Regions from separate parts of the Stenotrophomonas sp. Steno-Z10-BAI genome, predicted to be linked through region 2. Evidence: riboswitches for the same ligand, from Rfam matches in the RefSeq annotation. Region 2 holds a riboswitch; the other holds the start of a gene.
The links. A riboswitch is a leader RNA that binds a small molecule or an ion and turns the genes downstream of it on or off. The one in region 2 is predicted to bind thiamine pyrophosphate.
Positions count from the first base shown of each region.

Region 1: another riboswitch for thiamine pyrophosphate. It lies ahead of AC06E9_RS06030 (TonB-dependent receptor); the one in region 2 lies ahead of thiC (phosphomethylpyrimidine synthase ThiC).

Region 1 covers NZ_JBWJOZ010000002.1:240,572-247,614, forward strand. The annotation lists gene AC06E9_RS06020 (translocation/assembly module TamB domain-containing protein) at 1-1,341, shown strand, start outside; gene AC06E9_RS06025 (phosphotransferase enzyme family protein) at 1,444-2,580, shown strand; TPP riboswitch at 2,620-2,715, shown strand; gene AC06E9_RS06030 (TonB-dependent receptor) at 2,783-4,948, shown strand; gene pnuC (nicotinamide riboside transporter PnuC) at 4,945-5,541, shown strand; gene AC06E9_RS06040 (TonB-dependent receptor domain-containing protein) at 5,590-7,043, opposite strand, start outside.
Region 2 covers NZ_JBWJOZ010000001.1:799,707-806,749, reverse strand. The annotation lists gene AC06E9_RS03720 (BCCT family transporter) at 529-2,097, opposite strand; TPP riboswitch at 2,388-2,489, shown strand; gene thiC (phosphomethylpyrimidine synthase ThiC) at 2,631-4,508, shown strand; gene AC06E9_RS03710 (ion channel) at 4,606-5,283, shown strand; gene AC06E9_RS03705 (winged helix-turn-helix domain-containing protein) at 5,535-7,043, shown strand, end outside.

The DNA of each region.
Region 1 (7,043 bases), on a different contig from region 2:
GTCCACGCCGATGACCGCGGTCTGCTGGCACTGCAGCTGGACGTGGCGCAGGACATGCGGGTCCAGGCGCGGCTCCCGCGTGACCCGGAAACGGGCAGCGAACTCAATGCCGATCTGCGCGTGACCGGCCGGAAGATTCCGTTCCAGGCCCCGGCCGAACTGCTTCCACGGCTGTCTGGCAACGTGCAGGGCGCCTGGCAGTTCCAGTCGCTCAATTGGATCAGCGATCTGTTCGTGAAGAAACCCTGGTTCCATCTCGACGGCGGTGGACTGCTCAAGGCAGACGTCGTCGTTGCCGACGGTGAACTGGCGCCGGGCAGCACGGTGGATATCCCGCAGGTGGCCGCCGTGGCCGAGGTTGCAGGGGTGCGGATGCGCGGCGACGCCCACGCACAGGGGCGGATCGTGGAAGGCGAACCGCCGCAGGCGGAGCTGAAGGTGCAGATCCCGCGCTTCCAGGCTGCGCCAAGCAACGCGCCGAAGGCGGTGTTGTTCGATGGCCGCCAACTGGCGCTGACCCTGCGCGGGGATGCGCGGTTGAAGCAGTTGAGCGACGGCATGCGCGCCCAGCTGCGCTTCACCGATGCGCGGGTGCCCGACCTCACCGCCTACAACCGTTATCTGGGCAACGACAACGTGCGCCTGCTCGGCGGTACCGGTCTGCTCAGCGGTGATGTGTCGCTGGATGCCTCCGGCCGGGTAGGCAAGGGCAGTGCCGATCTTCGTGGCACCGGGGCCCGGCTCAGCGTGGCGGGCATGGCGATGCGCGGCGATGCGCAGCTGCAGGCGCGTCTGCAGCGTGCGGATTTCGACAGCCGCCAGTTTGATCTCGGTGGCACCACGGTGGACCTGCGCAACATCCACGTCGGCGATGAAAAGAGTGACGGGCGTTGGTGGGGCAAGGTGGCGATCCGCAGTGGCCACATCGATGCGGCCGCGCCGTTCCAGGTGGATGGCCTGGCCGACCTGCGCCTGCGCGATGCCGGGCCGTTGCTCGGCGTGTTCGCCCAGCGCAGCGAATACCCGCGCTGGGTGCTCGGGATGCTGGATTCCGGGGAGGTGCAGGCCAGTGGGCAACTGCGCTGGCGAAGTGGCGAGCTGATCGTGGAGGATCTGCAGGCCGAGAACGAGCGACTGTCCCTGCAGGCGCGGCTGGATCTGAGTCATGGCAAGCGGCGTGGCGATCTCTACCTGCGCTGGGGCGTGCTGGGGGCCGGCATCGAGCTGCAGGGCGAGCAGCGCAAGTGGCACCTTGCCGGGGCCCGCGACTGGTATGCAGAGCAGCCGCGGCTGCTGCCGGCCACGCCCGCCGCAACGAAGCAGGGTAGCGGCAGGCGCTGACGGGACGCATCTGTTCCCCCTGGCCGGGCGTGGCTTGGTATCCTCGCCGCGCCCACTGTCTGGTGACAGCGTGCCATTTCGCCGTCATCGACCCGTCATCCCATGAGCAACAGCACCCACCGCGTCCAAGGCCTCAACAACGATGAGGTGGCCGCCGACTGGCCCGCCATCACCGACCGCGAGATCAGCTGGCTCAGCGAACGCTTCGCGCCGCTGGCGGGCGCGTGCCGGCTGCTGTGGCACAGCCCGCGACCGATGTCCGCCGCGGCCATTGTCGAGAGCGACGCGGGCCGGGTGTTCGTCAAGCGCCACCATGGCAGCGTCCGCAGTGCGGCTGGCCTGGGCGAAGAGCATCGTTTCATCCAGCACCTGGCCGATCACGGCGTGCCCGTCGTCGAGGTGCTGCGTGACCGCGATGGCGCCACTGCGGTGGAGCACGAGGGGTGGACCTACGAACTGCATGGCGTGGGCCATGGCCAGGATCTGTATCGCGATGCGCCCTCCTGGACGCTGTTGACCGATACCGCGCAGGCGCACGAAGCGGGGCGGATGCTGGCCAGACTGCATCTTGCATCGGCCAGCTACCACGCACCCCAGCGCAACACCCATCTGCTGGTCGCCCGCGATGACCTGATCCGTGCCGCCGATCCCATCGCCGCCCTCCAGGCCGGGCTAGACGATCGCCCCGGGTTGGCGGCCTATCTTGCGCGGCAGGACTGGCAGGCCGATCTGCAGCGGGCGGTGCTGCCATGGCATGACGGCCTGGCCGAGCGGCTGCAGGCCGAACCGCGCCTGTGGGCGCACAACGACTGGCACGTGTCCAATCTGCTATGGCGCCAGGACGGCAGGTCCACCGTGGTCGATACCGTGCTCGATCTCGGGTTGGCCTCACCGACCAGTGCCCTGTTCGATCTGGCCACCGCCATCGAACGCAACGCCATTGCCTGGCTGGCGCTGGAAAGCGGCGAGGCGGCGGTGCGCGTGGATATCGCACTGGCGCTGCTGGCCGGCTACCGCGGGATCGTGCCGCTGTCTGCCGAGCGCGTACACCTGCTGGCCGATCTGCTGCCGATCGTGCAGCTGGATTTCGCACTCTCGGAAGTGGAGTACTTCGAGGCCGTGACCCACTCCCCGGCCAATGCCGACGTGGCCTACCACACCTTCCTGCTCGGGCATGCTGACTGGTTCAGCACCGCGGCGGGGCAGGGCCTGCTGAAGGCGCTGCACGCCGCCGCCTGAGGGCAGGCTCGCAAATCCGTACGGTTTGTAGTGAAATAGTCACAGAAGCGGGGGTGCCTGGCGAAACCAGGCTGAGAGAGTCCCTTGGAACCTGATCCGGTTTGCACCGGCGTAGGGAGCTTTGAGCAGCAGGCATACCGCCGTGATGGGGCGGTGCGCGTGCGCGCCTTCGCTTCGTCTCCCCCAGCTGATGACGAATCGAATGAACCGTTGCTTCCGCCCCACGCTGTTGTCCGCCGCCCTCTGCGCCGCGCTGCCTCTTCATGCCAACGATCTCGCCGATGCGCCCGAGCGCTCGCCGACCGAGCTTGCCGCCGTGCGCGTGCAGGCGCATCAGCCGGCAGCCACCGCCACGCAGACCAGCAGTTTCGGCGCGGGTGACTGGAAGAGCACCCCGGCGTCGGTGAACGTGCTGGATCGCGACCTGCTGGACAGCCGCCAGATCCGTACGCTGTCCGAGCTGGCCAGCAACGATGCCTCGCTGGGCGACAGCTATGCACCGGTCGGTTACTACCAGAACATCGCGATCCGCGGTTTCCCGCTGGATACCGGTACCGGCTACCGTTTCAACGGGCTGTCCATCACCGGCGAGCAACGCCTGGCGCTGGAGAACATCCAGTCGGTGGAGATCCTCAAAGGCGAGGCCGGCCTCGCCGCGGGCGTCATGGCGCCCGGCGGCATCATCAATTACGTGGGCAAGCGCCCGGCCGAGGTCCGCAACGTCACCCTCGGCACCAATTCGGAAGGCTCGCGCTACACCGCGGTGGATCTCGGCCATTGGCTGTCGCCGCGTTTCGGCGTGCGCTTCAATGCCGCGTGGGAAGACACCGACTCCTACATCGACCATGCCGACGGCCGCCGCAACTTCTACTCGCTGGCCACCGACTGGCTGATCGGCGAACGCGGCAAGCTGGAAGTGGATGCCAACTACCAGACCAGCGCGCAGCGCTCGGCCTCGGGCTATCAGCTGCTGGGGGCCACCGAGCTGCCGCGCGGCGTGGACCGCAAACACCTGCTGGGCTATCAGGCCTGGCAGCGGCCGGTCGGCATCGACAGCACCAACCTGACCGCGCTGCATACCTACGATTTCAGCCCGGGCTGGCAGTCGCGGGTATCGGCCAGCTACAGCCGCTCGGTGATCGACGACAACGTCGCCTTCGCCTACGGCTGCTACTACGCCGCCGGATGTGCCGATGGCAGCGTGCCGGGCAACTACTTCGCGCCCAACGGCGACTACGACATCTACGATTACCGCAGCCCGGACGATACCCGCCGCAACCTGGAATTCCGTGGCGAACTGCGCGGCAGTTTCGCCACCGGCGATATCCGGCACGCGCTGAGCGTGGGTGCGGACCGTTTCGAGCGCACCGTGGACAAGCGCCGCAACGTCAACGAATACGTGGGCACCGCCAACATCCACGATGCACAGGTGCCGCAGTTCGAACCGTCGCCGCTGATGCCGGGCCCGTCCGCGCGGCGTCTGGACAGCGCGCAGACGGCGGTGTTCGCTTTGGACCGGATGAGCTTCGGCGAGTGGCAGTGGCTGGCCGGTGGGCGTTTCGTGCGCCTGGATGAGCGTGCCTACGACAAGCGTGGCAACCCCGAGCGGCACAGCCGCCTGTCGCGCTTCCTGCCGCAGACCGCGCTGGTCTGGAAGGCGACCGACGAGGTCAACGCCTATGTGAGCTACGTGCGGGGCATTTCGCTTGGCCAGGAAGCGCCGTTCTGGACGTCCAACGAAGGCACGTTCCTGCCTGCGGTGCTGTCGCGCCAGACCGAAGTGGGCGTCAAGTATGTGTCCAGCGATGCGCTGACGTTGGGTGCCGCTTTGTTCCGCACTTCGCAGCCGTTCCAGTACGCCAAGCCGGACGGCAGTGATGCCGGCTACACCTTCGTCCAGGAGGGGCAGCAGACCCATACCGGGCTGGAACTCACCGCGCAGGGCCAGCTCACCGAGCGCCTGTCGCTGACCGCCAGCGCCAGTGTGCTGCGCGCCCGCGCACGCGATGCCGGCACGCCGGATTACGAGGGCCACCAGCTGATCAACGTGCCCAAGACGCGCGCGACCGTGCACGCGGAGTACCAGCTGCCGTTCGTGACCGGCCTGGGGCTGACCGGCGGATGGCGTTACGCGGCCTCCAACGTGGCCACTGCCGATGGTCGCGTGAGCGCACCGGCCTACAGCGTGTTCGACGCCGGCCTGCGCTTCAAGCATCAGCTGGCTGAGCATCCGGTGACCTGGAATCTCTCGGTGGACAACCTGTTCAACCGCTTCTACTGGCGCGATACCGGCAGCAGCTCTGGCGACTACTACCTGTTCCCGGGCGCACCGCGTCAGGCCAGGCTGTCGGTCACGTTCGCGCTATGAACCCGGCGATCCTGGAATGGTCGGCGGCCGGTGTCAGCATGCTCGGCGTGTGGCTGATGACGCGCCGGGTGCCCCTTGCCTGGCCGGTCGGGCTGATCTCGGTGGCGCTGTACGCGCTGGTCTTCGCCGAGGCCCGGCTGTACTCGGACACGCTGCTGCAGGTCGTCTTCGGTGGCTTCCTGGTCTACGGCTGGGTGCGCTGGCGTGGGCAGGTGGAGGACGATGGCCGGGTCGCGATCATGCCGCTGGCGCGGGCGGCCATGTGGCGTGACCTCGGCATCGGCGTCGCCTTCGGCATCGCGCTCGGCGCGGCGATGCACTTCCTCACCAATGCAGCGTTGCCGTGGCTGGATGCAATGCTGGCTGCGCTGAGTCTGATCGCCCAGTGGTGGCAGGCGCGGCGTCACACGGCCGCATGGTGGCTGTGGATCCTGGTCGACGTTGTCTACGTCGGCATGTACATGGTCAAGTCACTGCACGTGACCGCGGTGCTGTATCTGGTGTTCGTCGGCCTGGCCGTGATGGGGTTGCGGGCATGGACGGTGGCGCGCAACGACGCGCTGCTTCACAACGCAGAAGGGCGGCGCGGTTAAGTCCGCGCCGCCCTTCGTTGCTTCAGGTCTGCACTCGACCCGGCGCGGTCAGAACCGCGCCGTGGCACCCACGAAGAACGTGCGTGCGCCGCCGTCGTAGTTGTTGCCTTCCTCGATGGTGGAGACATCGCCGAGGTTGAGCACGCCCGCGCGCACCGTCAGGTGCTCGTTGACGTCGTAGCCGGTGACCAGATCCCAGGTGGTGTACGCCTTGGCGAACGTGGCGCTGGTGGAAGACACCAGCTGTTCGCCGATGTGCTGCGCGCTCAGGTTGAGCGACCAGTCATCGGTGACCTGCCAGTCCAGCGAGGTATTGGCGGTCAGCTTGGGCACCACCAGCAGGCTGGCGCCGGTGGTGCGGTTCTTCGATTCCAGCATGCGCGTGGCGTTGGTGATCCAGTTCAGTCGCTCATGCAGGGGCACGGTGACGCTGGCTTCGACGCCGCGGGTGCGGGCCTTCTGGATGTTCTGCGCGACCGTCCACCAGAAACCGTTGACGAAGCTGGTCGTCTGGCCGGGGATGTCACGCAGCGGGACCTGCTGGATCTTGTCATCGAAGTCGGTCAGGAAGTAGGTGGCCGAGGCCGACCAGCCGTTCTTGTCGTAGCCGACGCCCAGCTCGTAGTTGGTGCTGGTTTCCGGCTCCAGGTTCGGATTGCCGGCCATGTAGCAGCCGGTGGTGCCATCGGCGCTGATCGAGCGGTTGGTCCAGCCTTCCACGGTCAACGCGGTGCAGCCGTTGCCACCGGACTGGGTCGCAGCGCCCGCGGTGCCCTGCTTCAGGGTGGGCGCGCGGAAGCCCTGCGAGACACCGCCGCGCACAGTCCAGTCATCGGACGGGTGCCAGACGCCGTAGACGCGCGGGCTCAGGTTGTCGTCGTAATTGTCGGTGTTGTCCCAGCGCAGGCCCACGGTGAGGATGAAGCGCTCGTGCAGCGTGATGTGATCTTCGGCGAACAGCGCCCAGGAGTCGGCCTCACTGACCGGGCTGATCCGCCCGGTACCGGTCCAGGTGACCGGCACGGTGCCGATGGTGTCGCCGTTCTTCAACTCTTCGCGCTTCCACTGCCCGCCCACGTTCAAGCTCTGCTCGAAGCCCCAATGGAAGCTGCGGGTGAACGCGGTATCGAACACCGTCTCCTTGGAGTGGTTGCCGACCACGCTGCCCTTGTCTTCGTAATCGTTCTGGACAAGGGTGGTCTTGGAGGTGGCGGCATCGCCATAACGGCCGTCATGCTTGATCGCGTAACCGGTCTGCACCAGCTTGGACAGGCCCCATGCACCGACGTCACCGGCACCGCTGTTGCGCTGCTCGCCACGCGAGGCTTCAAAGCCGACGGTGTGGTCATCATTGACGCGCCAGTTCAGCAGGGCGTTGGCGTTCTCGGCCTTGTTGCCGGGCGTCTGGCGGCGGCCGGTATCCGATTCGCGGTTGGTGACATTGGCACCGACGCGCAGGCCCAGGTTCTCGGTCAGCGGACCACTGAACAGCGCGCCCATCT
Region 2 (7,043 bases):
GCCGGCCTGGGTGGGTCTGCGGGACACGCCGTGAATCCGTCCATGGAGGCTCATGTCGCCGCATCCATGCGGCTCATGGTCCCGCCAACCCACCCAGGCCGACCCACCCACAGTGGGTCGGTGCGCATGCGAAAGCGGTAGAGCCACGCCATGCGTGGCTCCTTTTTTCTCAACGATGATCCGATGCGTCAGGTGCACGCTGCTGTGCCGAGCGTTGCTCGGCTGCGTTGCCCGAATTACCCCAAGCGCACTGCGCGGAACGTCGACTGTGTCGAGCTTGGCTACGCTGCTCGCGTTGGAACTCTGACACTGTGAGTCGGGCGCGCCTTGCCTAGCACTGCTCGGCGGCTTTACCAGAACCACCTTGAAACTGTGAGCGGGACGGGGCGGGTGGGTTGTCGGGACCATGAGCGCCATGGATGGCGCGACATGAGCCTCCATGGACGGATTCACGGCGTGTCCCGCCAACCCACCCGTCCCGGCCCGCCCACCGATAGCCCGGGAAGCGTGCCGCTCCAGGCGACCAACTCAAGGCGCCCGAGCCGCCTCATCGCGCGTCTCTTCCTGCGCCGCGATCTCCCGCTCGATCCACTCATCCATCAACCGCCGCGCGCGCTGCGCACGGCGCCGCTGCAGCGCATGCTCCATATCCAGTACCCGATACAACGACCACATCACCGCCAGCATCAACAACGCAAACGGCAATGCCGCGATCGTGATCATCCCCTGCAGCGCATTGAGACCGCCCGCCAACAAGAGTACGCCCGCGATCAACGCGATCGCCACGCCCCACACCATCCGGCGCGCCAATGGCGGATCGCCCGCCTCCTCCGTCGACATCGTCGCCAGCACCAGCACCGCCGAATCGGCCGAGGTCACGAAGAAGATCATCAACAACACCAGCGCGATCACCGACAGCACCGTCGGCATCGGCAGGCTGTCGAACATCGTGAACAGCACCGTCTCGTAGCCATTGCCCAGCGCCTGCGCCAGATCCACGTGGCCGAAAATCTGCGACCACAGCGCCGTGCCGCCGAACACCGAGAACCACAGGAAGCCCAGCACGCTCGGCGCGATCACCACGCCCAGCACGAACTCGCGGATGCTGCGCCCACGCGAGACGCGCGCGATGAACGAGCCCACGAACGGCGCCCACGCGATCCACCACGCCCAGTAGAAGATCGTCCAGTCCGCCACCCATGTGCTGCCCGAGAACGGCGACATCCGCAGGCTCATCGTCACCAGTGAATTGAGGTAGGAACCGATCGTGGTGGTGAACGTATCGAAGATGAAGCCGGTCGGCCCGAGCACCAGGATCAGCGCCAGCAACAATGCCGCCAGGCCGAGGTTGAAGTTCGAGAGCCACTTGATGCCGCGGTGCACGCCACTGGTGGTGGAGGCCATGTACAGCACGAACGCCACCGCGATGATGGTCAACTGCACGGGTACCGAGGCCTGGATACCGAACACGCGCTCAAGGCCGGCCGCGATCTGGATCGTGCCGAAGCCCAGCGTCGTGGCCACACCGATCGCCGTGGCGACCACCGCGGCGACGTTGACCACCGTGCCCATCCAGCCGCGGTGATGCGCGCCGATGATCGGCTGCAGCAGATCGCTGATCAGCCCGCGGCCGTTGCGGTTGAACTGGAACCAGGCCATCGCCAGGCCGATCAGCGCATAGATCGCCCACGGGTGCAGGCCCCAATGGAAGAACGCATAGCGCATCGACGCGCGCGCCGCCTCCATGCTCTGCGGGGCCAGCCCTTCCGGTGGCTTCACGAAGTGCGAGATCGGCTCGGCCGCGCCCCAGAACACCAGGCCGATGCCCATGCCGGCGGCGAACAACATCGACATCCAGCTGGCGTTGGAAAAATCAGGCTCGGCATCCTCGCCGCCGATGCGCAGCGAACCGAAGCGGCCGAAGGCCAGGTACATCAGGAACGACAGCGTGATGAACACCACCAGCAGATACAGCCAGCCGGTACTGCGGATGATGGTGGACAGGCCGCTCTGGACGACCTCGTTGAAGGGGCCCGGCGCGAGGCCGGCGATCAGCACCAGCAGTGCGACCAGTGCGATGGAAATGCGGAACACCATGCTGGCGTGTCTCCGATCAGTAGGGGCGAGCCGAGGCTTGCAATCTCCAGCGGCGCAACGGCAACGACTGGGGCGGATCAAGCCGGTCGAGGCCGGTCAGTACGGACGTCAATGGCGTCGAGCAGAGCGCGGTGTGCACGCGATCGGGAGGCTACCCCCTGACCGCACCGCATACCGCGCTGCAGCATGGTAGTGCATGGCGTGTCGGTGCTCTGTTCACATGCACAGGCCGATCACGTTGGTGTGCGGCTTGGCGGTGCGCCCCTGCGCGCTGCTTTGTGCTCTAATTCGCCCCGAAGCGGGGGTACCGCGGCCCAGTGGCCAAGGTTGAGACAGTCCCTTCGAACCTGATCCGGTTGATACCGGCGTAGGGAAGCTTCGCATCTGCAGATGCATTGCGCCGTAGGGCCACCGTGCCCGGAGACCGCCCGCGATCCGTCCGTCGAGCGCCGCCGTTTCGTCCCTCCCATGCGAATCCCTCGCATAGAACCGCACAGTCCCTGTGCGGGGATTGAACCTAGGACGATGCCTTGATGAACGCACAGCTCTCCGCCCTGCAGCAACAGGCCCAGCAACTCTCCGAATCGGTCACGCGGCCGATTCCCGGCTCGCACAAGATCCACGTGCAGGGCTCGCGCAGCGACCTGCAGGTGCCGATGCGCGAGATCACGCTGACCCGCACGCCCACCTTGTTCGGTGGCGAAGAGAACGCGCCGGTCACCGTGTACGACACCTCCGGCCCGTATACCGATCCGGGGGTCGCCATCGACCTCTCCGCCGGCCTGCCCGCACTGCGCGCCGCCTGGGTGGCCGAGCGTGGCGATACCGAGGTGCTGGAGGGCCTGAGCTCGGTGTTCGGCCGCTCGCGTGAAACCGATGCCCGCCTGGATGCGGTGCGCTTCCCCGCGCGGTTGCAGCCACGCCGTGCACAGGCAGGCGCCAATGTCACCCAGATGCACTACGCACGCCGCGGCATCATCACGCCGGAAATGGAGTTCGTGGCGATCCGCGAGAACCAGCGCCTCGATGCGATCCGCGACGCCGCACTGCTGAAGCAGCATCCCGGCGAGTCCTTTGGTGCTTCGATCCCCAGGGTCATCACCCCCGAGTTCGTCCGCGATGAGATCGCCCGCGGCCGTGCGGTGCTACCCAACAACATCAACCACCCGGAAAGCGAACCGATGATCATCGGCCGCAACTTCCTGACCAAGATCAACGCCAACATCGGCAACAGTGCGGTGTCCTCGGGCATTGCCGAGGAAGTGGAAAAGCTGGTCTGGGCGATCCGTTGGGGCGGCGACACCGTGATGGACCTGTCCACCGGCAAGCACATCCATGAAACGCGTGAGTGGATCGTGCGCAACTCGCCGGTGGCGATCGGCACCGTGCCGATCTACCAGGCCCTGGAGAAGGTCGATGGCCGCGCCGAGGAGCTGAACTGGGCGATCTTCCGCGACACGCTGATCGAGCAGGCCGAGCAGGGCGTGGACTATTTCACCATCCACGCCGGCGTGCTGCTGCGCTACGTGCCGCTGACCGCCAAGCGCGTGACCGGCATCGTCTCGCGCGGTGGCTCGATCATGGCCAAGTGGTGCCTGGCCCATCACAAGGAGAACTTCCTCTACACGCACTTCGAGGACATCTGCGAGATCATGAAGGCCTACGACGTGACCTTCTCGCTGGGCGACGGCCTGCGCCCGGGCTGTATCGCCGATGCCAACGATGCCGCGCAGTTCGGTGAACTGGAGACACTGGGCGAGCTGACGAAGATCGCGTGGAAGCATGATGTGCAGACCATGATCGAAGGCCCCGGCCACGTGCCGATGCAGCTGATCAAGGAAAACATGGACAAGCAGCTGCGCGAGTGTGGTGAAGCACCGTTCTATACGCTGGGCCCGCTGACCACCGATATCGCGCCGGGCTACGACCACATCACCAGTGCGATCGGTGCGGCCATGATCGGCTGGTACGGCACCGCGATGCTCTGCTATGTCACCCCGAAGGAACACCTGGGCCTGCCCAACCGCCAGGACGTGCGCGACGGCATCATGGCCTACCGCATTGCCGCCCACGCCTCGGACCTGGCCAAGGGCCACCCCGGCGCGCAGGTCCGCGACAACGCGTTGAGCAAGGCGCGTTTTGAATTCCGCTGGGAGGACCAGTTCCACCTTGGGCTGGATCCGGAGAAGGCCAAGGAATTCCATGACGAGACGCTGCCCAAGGATGCGCACAAGCTCGCCCACTTCTGCTCGATGTGCGGCCCGCACTTCTGTTCGATGAAGATCACCCAGGATGTGCGTGACTATGCGGCGGGGCAGGGCCTGGATGCGCAGCAGGCGTTGGAGGCCGGCATGGCCGAGAAGTCCGCGCAGTTCCGGGATCTCGGGGCGCAGGTGTATCGCCAGGAATGAGGCGCCGGCCGTGGCGGGGCGCGCCGCCACGGCCATCATCCGCCGGCGGCGTGATTCCAGCTAAGCTCGGCGCGACCAGGCAGGGGCGGGGACGACGATGGCGATAGCACGCAGCACCAAATGGCTGGCCATCGCGCGCCGGCATCCCTCTGCCTGGCTGTTGGCCGTGCAACTGCTCGGCGTGCTGCTGTATCCGGCAATGGACGAGGCCGGCGCCAGTCGCGCGCTGTTTGGTGCGTTCGGCATCGCCGTGCTCGGCCTGGCCTTGTGGGTGGTACGGCGCAGCCCGCTCGGCATGTGGGTGGCGCTGGTGCTGGCGATCCCCTCGGTGGTGTTCTCCATCTCCGGTGCTCTGTTGGACCGCCCGGCGCTGGTCACCACTGCGCAGCTGCTCGAATGCCTGCTGTACTTCTATACGGCTGGCAGCCTGATCGCCTACATGCTGCAGGACCACAAGGTGACCCGCGACGAGCTGTTCGCGGCGGGGGCCACCTTCACGCTGTTGGCGTGGGCATTCGCCTTCGCGTTCGCGGTGTGCCAGCAGTGGTACCCGGGCAGTTTCGTGGCGACCAGCGAGAGCGAACTGCGGACCTGGATGGAGTTGCTTTATCTGAGCTTCAGCTTGCTGTCCGGGGTCGGCTTGAGCGATGTGGTGCCCATCCATTCACAGGCGCGCGCGCTGGTGATGCTGGAGCAGTTCGCAGGCGTGATGTACGTGGCTTTGGTGGTCTCGCGGCTGGTGGGACTGACCATGCTGACCCGTGCACGAAACTGAATAAAACATAAAAAATTCGCGCCAGAAGGCGCGAATGTTGACGCAATTTATGTGAATTCATCGGCGAGAGAGAGCCTGTTGTCGGCCGCACGCACAGGCGCGGTTAACCGGCATAGGCTAGTATTCGCGCGCCTCGGTGGTTTTGCGGTTTGCGCCGATGGCGTGTGCGGAATCTGGCGGTTCGTCTGGCGGTATCTATTGCGGCGACCGTGTGAATTCCAGTGGTTTTTTGTATTTTCCTCGTGTCCTGGATGATCAGCAACGACAGTGAGCGCCCTTCCGCCGATGTGATTCAGATCGGCGATTTCATCGTCACTCTCTCCTCGCGGGAAGTGATGAGCGAAGGCATGCGTCGTCCACGTCGACTGACACCCAAAGCATTGGGTGTTCTCAAGGCGCTGCTGCGTTCTCCAGGGGCGGTGGTCACCCGCGATGAACTGTTCGCGGAGGTCTGGCCGGACACGCTGCCGACCAACGACGTGCTGACCCAGGCGGTCACCCAGCTGCGCAAGGCCTTCGCCACTGATGACGATGCGGCCGAACCCTATATCGAGACCATTGCCAAGACCGGTTACCGCCTGCTGATGCCGGTCAGCGTGGTCGAGGATGCCGCACCTGTGTTGCTGCTCGAGCCCGAGCTGCAGCCGGCCTCCACGGGCGTGCTCGCCGCCGCGCACGTACCGGCGGCACTGCCGCATGCGCGGCCTCCGCAAGACCCGATCAAACGCCGTCGGCGGCGCATTCGCCGCTACGCGGTGATGGTCGTCGGGCTGGTGATGCTGGTGGCGCTGCTGGTGATGGCAGCCCTGCTGATGCAACGCGATCCGCCGGCCTCAGCGGTCGAGGCCGCGGTGGAGGATGGCACGCGGGTGATTGGTAGTCCTCAACGCCCGTATCGCCTGATTACCGCCACGGCAGGATTTGAAACCTATCCCACGCTGTCTCCGGATGGGTCGCAGATCGCCTATGAAGCCGATGTGCCCAGCCGACCGGGCAGCGTCATCAAGGTGCAGACCTCCGGTAACACGCCGGCACGCCTGCTGGTCGAGCCGCCCCCAGGCATGTCCGACCGCTTCCCGAGCTGGTCGCCCAATGGCCGTGAGATCGCGTTCGCCCGGTTCGGTCCGGCCGAAAGCTGCGAGGTGCTGATCGCCAGTGCGACGGGTGGGGCGGTGCGTCACGTGACCCGTTGCGACGGCACTGAGCTGCTCAGCTTCGACTGGACCCCGGATGGTCGCGGCCTGGTCTTCGGCTCGCTGTCCGGCCGGTATGCGCAGCGCGGCATCCGCACCCTGGACATCGCCAGCGGACGCTGGCAGCCGCTCCAATACGATATAGGCAGCGACAACTTCGAATATGCCCCGCGGTACTCGCCGGATGGGCGCTGGATCGTGTTCGTGCGCAATCCGCAGATCGGCGATCTGTGGCGCATGCCGGCTGGGGGGGGCAGCCCGGAGCAGCTGACCGATGACTCGGCGGAGATCCGGGGCTGGGCCTGGCGCGGCGACAGCCGCCATATCGTGTTCGGCCGCCGGGTCGACAGCGAATCGCGCCTGTATGAGCTCGATACCGATACGCGTGTCCTGCGCGACGTCGGTCTGGACGATGCGCAGTCCCCCACCGTGTCCCGGGCGAACGACATGCTCGCCTTCGTACACCGGCGCCCCCAGTTCGGCCTGTTCCGGGTGCCTGTGGAAGCTGGCGCGCTGGGTGTGCCGCAGCGCCTGTTCCCCTCGGGAGGACGTGACTCGCAGCCCATG